Regions from separate parts of the Priestia sp. P1_B12_1 genome, predicted to be linked through region 1. Evidence: predicted binding sites of a transcription regulator. Region 1 holds the regulator's gene; the other holds the start of a gene.
The links. The regulator NrdR, encoded in region 1, represses ribonucleotide reductase genes. The targets are predictions, from matches to a motif close to AACACNATATATNGTGTT.
Positions count from the first base shown of each region.

Region 2: a site for NrdR is predicted at 2,415-2,432, ahead of AC1D0Y_RS03550 (vitamin B12-dependent ribonucleotide reductase). Genes of this name have one in related genera too.

Region 1 is NZ_JBFTZR010000001.1:945,248-949,682, forward strand. Features, by position in the region: gene dnaI (primosomal protein DnaI) at 1-155, opposite strand, end outside; gene AC1D0Y_RS04935 (replication initiation and membrane attachment family protein) at 188-1,615, opposite strand; gene nrdR (transcriptional regulator NrdR) at 1,688-2,149, opposite strand; gene AC1D0Y_RS04945 (cytosolic protein) at 2,393-2,779, opposite strand; gene speD (adenosylmethionine decarboxylase) at 2,873-3,253, opposite strand; gene AC1D0Y_RS04955 (glyceraldehyde-3-phosphate dehydrogenase) at 3,676-4,435, opposite strand, start outside.
Region 2 is NZ_JBFTZR010000001.1:681,604-686,038, forward strand. Features, by position in the region: gene AC1D0Y_RS03550 (vitamin B12-dependent ribonucleotide reductase) at 1-2,303, opposite strand, end outside; gene AC1D0Y_RS03555 (lipoate--protein ligase family protein) at 2,616-3,449, opposite strand; gene AC1D0Y_RS03560 (rhodanese-like domain-containing protein) at 3,680-4,063, shown strand; gene gcvPB (aminomethyl-transferring glycine dehydrogenase subunit GcvPB) at 4,108-4,435, opposite strand, start outside.

The DNA of each region.
Region 1 (4,435 bases):
CGGTCGACCATTTGCTCATCTAACTCATGGCGATGCTCTTGTAAAAATGTTTTAACTTCAGGATTAGACAGGATACTGTTTCTTAACGCTTCTAAGCGTGCTTTAAAATCCTTTTTGTTCACTAACTGATTTAGTGAATCATTGATAGGCTTCATCTTTTTCACCTCGTCTCTATCATACCTGCTTTTTATTCTTTATGCTTTTGTTTTAGCTCTTGATCTAACTGCTTGAGCTCTTCTTGTAGCTTTCGTTTTTCTTCTTCAAATCCGTCCACTTCTTTTGAAGGCTGCTTTTTCTCTTCTTTTTCTTCATCGCTCAGCCACTCTGGCACCATTTCTTTACGCACAATCTTTCGTCCAGCCGTTTTTTTATTTTGCTTTGCTTCAGTCCAATTCTGATATTCTTTCTGTTCATTTTTAGCTAAATTCATGGCATCTTGAACAGTTTGGACCTTTTTGCGCGCCCAGTGTCCAGCAATTTTCTCTACATAGCTCTTAGACAATTTCATATCGGATCTTAGCATAACATAGTAAATCAGAACATTTACTACCCCTGGTGAAAGTTTTTGGTTAAACATCACTTCTTCAATCATTTGCAAATCTGCTTTTGAAGGCTCTGCTCCCCCGGAAAACTCGATCAAAAGCTGTCGAGGAGAAGTCACTTCAAGCTGTTGAATAAGCTGCTCTTCCTTTGTCTGCGGCTGCTTTTCCTGCATGGTACGAAGCATAGGCGGCTGAATTTGTTCGCTTAGATTTGGAAGTGCTTCTCCATTTTCAAATTGGTAAAAGGACTGTGCTGCTTTTCTAAGCAATTCAATATCAACTTGATCGTTCTCATTTAGCGAATCGAGCACCACATTTTTCATTTGAAGAGGATCGATACCGTATAAAAAAGCTAGTTTTTCAATCGCTTGTTTTACTTTAGATGTAATGGACCTTTTCGAAATCATTGAATCTGTTAGACCTGCTAAAAATAAATCAAAATCAAAGGAATCCGGGCTCATCTCAATAGAAGCGCGTTTGGAGGAATCCACAAAGTCCGTTTGAGCATCAGGAGAAAATACATCCTTGCTTTCAGACTGAAAACTTGGAGCCAGCTCTGTTGCTTTAACTGATTTAAATACATCGTTAAATGAATGCGTGACATCTTTAAACGATTGGTCATCGACGAGTGAATCCGAAAAATAATTTTTCACTTTTTGAAAGATGGATTTTCCAAGTCGGTTATATAAATATACATTTAACACACCGTCGTTAAAAAACTGATGGGGCGTAAGAGGAGGAATGAGCTCATAAATGAACACACGAACATCATCTTCTTCCTTAATATATGTTTTTAACAAACCAATGCCTTCTAATTTTAACCGATCATGGTAAATAGCTTTCAAATTAATTTGCATCATTGACATTAGATGATGATGTGTAGACTCTTTCCCCCATAAACGGTCTTGTTCCAGCTCGCTCCATAGCGTCATATACAGACCAAAGCAGGTCGTACCCACCAACGGCTGATAGAGCATGGTTAAAATCTTTCGGTCGTATTCCTGCAGTATGCCGTTCGAACGAACAACATAACGATCGACCGGTATCATTTCTTTCCAATGTTGTTCTTTCATGTCGTTCCCTACCTACTTTTAAAGTAATAGAAATGACAAAAAAAGAGCCTAAAGAATACTTCAATAGCTCTTTTACAGTCGTTCCTTCTTAATTAAATCTTTTAATTCATCAATAAATACATTGATGTCTTTAAATTGTCGGTATACAGAAGCAAATCGAACATAAGAGACTTCATCGATAGCAGCTAATCGCTCCATCACCATTTCTCCTACCACATCTGACTGCACCTCTGATGTACCCTGACTGCGCAGCTCTGTTTCAATATCGTGTACGGTATCTTCTAATTGTTTTAAGCTTACTTGGCGTTTTTCACACGCCTTAATTAACCCTCGAAGGATTTTGTCTTTGCTGAACTCTTCTCTCGCTCCATCTTTTTTTACAACAATTAACGGAAGTTCTTCTACTTTCTCAAAAGTTGTAAAACGATAGTGACACTCTTCGCATTCACGTCTTCTACGAATAGAGCGGCCTTCTTCTACAGGGCGCGAGTCCAGCACTCTCGTTCCATTGTAATGACAGGATGGGCACTTCATATTCTCAGCTCCAATAATAAACCTTGTTTTTCTTTTTATTTTCTCTTATATAAGTTAATTTCCATCTATGTTAGCCGGCTATTCGCCATTCATTATGATTTTTATCATCATTTCCTTTAACAAACACGATGCTGTATTAAAGGATTTGCTTTATTCCATCTTATAGAAAACAAGGCTTGAATACAAGTAAAGGAAAAGGAATTTCCCCATTTTATTTCCTGAAATTCAAAAATGACAAGGAACTTACGAAGAAAGAGGAATAAGTTTTTGATCAAAGCTCTTATAAAGCGTACGTACGAGTTCTTTACTAAAACCAAAATCAACCGGCACCACTTTTGATTCTGTTGTAGCAGAAAAATCGATAGCGGTTTCAAGAGGACGTACGTTAATAATGGTAATCACAACAAAAGCTTTTCTTCCTTTTACAACGTTTAAGCTAATTTCTCCTCGCTCTTCATATGCAGCAAGTATCTCTATCCCTTGCATGCGCTTCAACATTTCATGAACTTGCTTAAATGCATTCCCGGCCGTTGTTTTGTAATAATGCGTTTTTAGAGTCGGATCTGAATGGTGATCGCTTGTTTCTACATGATTAGAAAATAAAGATTTAACTGCTTGTACTACCCCCATGTTGTTATCCCCTTTGTTTTTGCGTATTAAAAATTTATATACTAAAAAGAGGTGTGTAATACACCTCTTAACTTACGTAATCAATCGACACTATTAAAGTGCATTCGCTTTAGTTTGTTTTACCTGAACAGGACCCATTCCACGTGGCAATTCAATTGTTTCACGTGTCTGTGCACTTAGAGCATCTGCAATATAATCTGCTGCGATTGTAGGATCTAAATGACCACAAGTATAAACATCGATACTTGCATAACCATGCTCTGGGAAGCTGTGAATCGTTAAATGTGATTCTGAAATAATAACAACGCCACTTACACCTTGAGGTGCAAATTTATGGAACGCTACTTCGCGAACTTCCGCACCAGATTTTAAAGCTGCATCAACAAACGTTTTTTCAATATAATCAATATCATTTAACTTATCGAAATCGCATCCCCATAATTCTGAGATGACATGACGACCCATTGTTTCCATAATGATATTTCCCCCTTTAACAATTTTTAATCGTTAAACATGAAGTTCTTTCGCCATATAGCATGTTAACTACCACGGGGGAAAGTTAGTCCAAAGAGGTCCTAACCCTTTAAGTAGCCACATCACCGAAAGGTACACAAGAAGTTCACGAAACATAGTATACTTTGTTTACATTTATTTTGCAATACGTGTTTTGATTTTATTAAAGATTGTTCTTGCAGATAGACCTATACAAATTACCCCTGTATTCTCGTGAAACAGTGTGTAAAAGCTTCTAAACGACTATTAATTTTTTATTAAAATTGAGGAAATTAAACACCCCTTTGCATGCTTATCTTATTGCTTTTCCCTATTCTTTTGAATAAAAACAAAAAAAACAGGGCGATAGCTCCCTGTTTTTTTAAAAGCAATCAATAGCTTTCTTAGCTTACTCTTATTTTTGATCCATTACGCATTTCTGCAGCAATATATCTTACCAAATCGACTACGCGCTGAGAGTAGCCCCACTCGTTATCGTACCAAGCTAACACTTTAATTTTATGGTCTTCCATTACGATCGTGGATAGTCCATCTACAATAGCTGAATGGGGATTTGTATTAAAGTCAATTGATACGAGTGGTTCCATTGTTAAATTTAAAATATTCTTTAATGGCCCTTCAGCAGCTTTAATAAACGCTAAATTAACATCTTCCATCGTCACAGGTTTCCTTACATCCACAACTAAATCGACAAGCGATACGTTCGGCGTTGGTACACGAAGCGCCATCCCATGAAGCTTTCCTTTTAAATGTGGAAGAACTAATGAAAGTGCCTTGGCTGCTCCAGTTGTTGTAGGAATAATTGATTGAGCACACGCACGGGCTCTTCGCAAATCTTTATGCGGATTATCGATATTCTTTTGATCATTTGTATATGCATGAACGGTCGTCATTAAACCGTTTTCAATTGTGAACGCTTCGTCTAGTACCTTGACAACTGGAGCTAGACAATTTGTCGTACAAGAGGCATTAGAAATAATGTTATGCTGATTCACATCAAACTCTCGTTCGTTTACGCCCATCACAATGGTAATATCTTCTTGTTTACCCGGTGCCGTTAACACAACTTTTTTCGCACCTGCTTCAATATGTAACTGCGCTTTTTCTCTTGAATTAAATTTCCCCGTTGCTTCAACAACTAAA
Region 2 (4,435 bases), 260 kb from region 1:
TCTACGTACACCGTACCGCCTTTTGCTCCGCCTTTATACAGACGCTCGTACACTTTTTGAACTTGCTCTACTGTGTAACCGCGAGGAGCGTTTACTGTTTTACTAATTGAACTGTCAATCCAGCGCTGAATCACACATTGCACGTCCGCGTGAGCTTGTGGTGCAAGTTCCATAGCTGAAATGAACCATTCAGGAAGATTGTTTGGATCTGCTTCTGGATGCTGATCTAAATACTCTTGAACGATATCAGCTTTTACTTCAATAAATTTACCTAAACGGCCGCTTCGGAAGTATGAGAATGAGAAATAAGGTTCAAGACCCGTTGATACTCCAACCATTGTTCCAGTACTGCCTGTTGGCGCTACTGTTAATAAATGAGAGTTTCGGATACCGTTCTCTTTAATGTTTTGACGAATATCTTCAGGCATTTTTTTCATGAAGCCTGTATTTGTAAATGCTTCACGTAAAGAAGCCGTTTCAGCATCTGTTTCACCCACTAAGAACGGGAAGCTTCCTTTTTCTTTTCCAAGCTCTACAGACGCGCGGTAAGCCGTCGTTGCAATTGTTTCAAACACTTTATCTACTAACTCATTGCCTTTGTCAGAGCCGTACTCTGTCTCACAATAAATAAGAAGATCGTGAAGACCCATTACACCAAGGCCAACGCGGCGTTCGCCAAGCGCTTGCTTTTGGTTTTCTTCTAAGAAATAAGGAGTTGCATCAATAACGTTATCTTGCATTCTAACGCCTGTTTCAACCGTTTGACGTAACTTTTCAAAATTAACAGTTTTCGTTTCTTTATCTGCCATTTGCGCTAAGTTAACAGCAGCTAAGTTGCAGACAGAGAATGGTGCAAGTGGTTGTTCACCACATGGATTTGTTGCAACAACGTGCTGACCATATGCTTGAGCATTTGTCATGTCATTAGCATTGTCGAAGAAGAAAATGCCTGGTTCAGCTGAGTACGTTGCACAGATGTTAATTAAGTTCCATAGCTCTTTTGCACGGATAGTACGGTACGTACGAACTTTGTTTCCTTGTTTTGCCCATTCGCGCACGTCGCCTACTTCGTGCCAGTTTTCATTGTAGTTAGCCATTTCTTCTTTTGAATAGCTTTCTACGTCTGGGAAGCGAAGTTCGTATTCTCCATCGTTTTCAACAGCATCCATGAAATCTTTTGTTAAGCATACAGAAATGTTTGCTCCTGTTAAAAACTCTGAGTTATGAACGCTGTACGTTCCGCCTGTTTGCAGCTTTTCTTCTGCATCTTTGATGATTTTTTCACTGAATCCACCAAGACCAGGAATTTGTTTATAGTTAATGATTCCTTGATACATCGCTTCTTCAGACTCTGTTAGCGGCGTGAACTTCAATTTATCTTGCGCATGTTTTTTAATCATTTCGTCATTTGTGTTTTCAATTAAGAAACGTAAAATGCGAGGATTTTGCATTTTAGAAATAATAAACTCTACAATGTCAGGATGCCAGTCGGCAAGCATGATCATTTGGGCGCCCCTGCGCGACCCACCTTGTTCAACAAGATGCGTCAGTTTAGCAATATCATCTAACCATGAAACCGAACCAGATGATTTGCCGTTTACACCGCGAGCCAGCGTGTTGCGCGGGCGAAGAGTTGAACCATTCGTTCCAACACCGCCTCCACGGCTCATAATTTCCATTACTTGTTTGCGGTGTTCTGAAATACCTTCACGTGAATCTTTTACATAAGGCATTACATAACAGTTGAAGTACGTTACGTCCGTATCAGCACCTGCACCGTAAAGAACGCGGCCAGCTGGTACAAAGTTTAGCTGAACAAGCTCTTGATAGAACTTTTCAAACCACTCTTTGCGCTTTTCTTCTGTTCTTTCCACAGAAGCTAAGCCTGTTGCATTACGTTTTGCAATTTGCTCATAAAAGACTTCTAGAGGTTTTTCAATGACATCTAAAGAACGAGTAATTAATCCGTTTTCTGCTTCTTCAGGCGATAAAGCTCCTCTAAACTCATCTTCTACCTTGACAACAGCGGTTTTTTGCTCAAAATTAATGCTTTCCACATAGCCAAGTCCTCGTGCTGGAAATTTTGGATCTTCCTTTACGGTTAGAACAACAAAATCTCCTTCTGATAACGTTAATTTTTCCGTATCCTTAAACGCATAGCGGTCTAACATTACCAATCTTGAAACACCTTTATGAGTCAACTTCATATCCGGTGTAATCGGATGTACTTGCGGAAAGCGTTCAATATCTGAATTGAGCTTTTCAACATTCATATTCACTTTTTGATTTAACAAAACAGTCATTCTCACAACTCCTTACCTATCGAACATCTATAAATTTATTAACTCTATTTCCTTTTAAAGGAAATAGAGTTTTTCAATCAACTATCAATAACTTACCACACGGCTTGGACGAATTCAATATATAGTATTTGACACTTCTCCAAACATCTACATATAGAAGGGTGTCAAGTGAAATATTTTTTTTTTCGTAAAAAAAGTGTTTGACTTTTCTTCTCTATGTATTCTATTAGCCAAGCATTGTTTCTAAAAATCCCAATAAAAAGTGCAACTTATAAGAAGTTGCACTTTTATCTATTTCCCATGGGCATCCGTTTAGCGCTTAAAGTTCCATTCATCCGATCCGTACTTTGTGCGCGCTAGTTCTTCTACATATGCTTCCTCTTCTTCAGACAGTGTATACGGTTCTAAATCGATATCAAGAGCAGAAGCAAATCCTTTATAAAACGCTTCTTTTGCTTCTTCAATAGAGATTTTGCGGCCCGCAATTGCATTGATGGCTACCGCTTTGGAACGAAATGCGCGCTGCATTCTTTCTTTCACACGATCATTTGGATAATTAAACACGCTGAATAATTTATCTTCATCAATCTCTAACAGAATAGAGCCGTGCTGTAGAATAACTCCTTTTTGTCTAGTTTGGGCACTCCCAGCAATTTTGCGGCCCTCTACAACTAGTTCATACCAAGAAGGAGCATCAAAGCACACGGACGAACGAGGGTTTTTTAAGCTATTTTTTTCTTCTTCTGAACGAGGAATAGCAAAATAAGCCTCGAGCCCTAACGAACGAAATCCTTCCAGTAAACCTTCAGAGATTACGCGATATGCCTCTGTAACTGTCTTAGGCATGTTAGGATACTCTTCAGATACAATTACGCTGTAAGTAAGCTCTTCATCATGAAGCACGCCCCTGCCGCCCGTTGGACGTCTTACAAAGCCCAGTCCTAATTCTTTTACTTTATCAAAGTTAATTTCTTTTTCAGCTTTTTGAAAATAACCGATTGACAGCGTTGGAGGGTTCCATCCGTAAAAACGAATCGTAGGTGGAATTTCTCCTTTACTATGCCATTCTAATAACGCTTCATCTAACGCCATATTGTAATAAGGCGAACGGTTGTTGGAATCAATAAATCTCCACTTTGCTTTCATCTACCTCATCCTCAGCTATATGTAATATAAAAAATAAATCCGTTTTTTAGTCTACCAAAAGATTGAGCTAAGGAAAAGCAAAGAGCAACATAAAACTGTGAATTCAAATGTGGTAGTTTTTTCATTTCCGGGAAGAAATCCGCTAGATTCAAGGCAAAATCGCTTTACTTCTAATTTCATTCACTTATATAATAAGAGTATGGATTTTGTCGAAGAAAGGAAGAATCAGCATGTCACCAATTACAGCAGTACTCATTTTACTTGGAGTAATCATCATATACTCTGTCGTTATGTTCTTTGTCCAACGTCGCATTATGAAAACGTTAACTGAAGAAGAATTCCGCAGCGGCTACCGCAAGGCACAGCTAGTTGATATCCGTGAGCCGAATGAATTCGAAAACGGACATATTTTAGGCGCACGAAATATTCCTCTTTCACAGTTCCGTATGCGCATTAAAGAATTCCGTCCAGATCAGCCTGTCTACATCTATTGTCAAAGCGGAATGCGCACAGGACGCGCAGCACAAATGCTTCGTCGCCACGGTGTTCAAGAAATCTATGATTTAAAAGGCGGCTTCAAAATGTGGAACGGTAAAGTGAAAAAGAAAAAATAATGGTATGTATATAGAAAAACCTCGCCTTTGGGCGAGGTTTTTTGTTAGACGTTTTGAACAGCCTGTTCTTTCTGATAGCGAAGAACTGGCTTTCTCGCTGCGAGCGTTTCGTCAAGGCGCTTCACAACCGTTGTATGCGGAGCTTCCTGTACGACTTCAGGCGTTTCTTCTGCTTCTTTTGCAATTTGAATCATCGCATCGATAAACGCATCTAGCGTTTCTTTCGACTCCGTTTCCGTTGGTTCGATCATCATGCACTCTTCTACGATAAGCGGGAAGTAGATAGTCGGCGGATGATAGCCAAAATCAAGCAGTCGTTTCGCGATATCCAATGTGCGTACCCCAAGCTTTTTCTGACGTTTTCCTGATAAA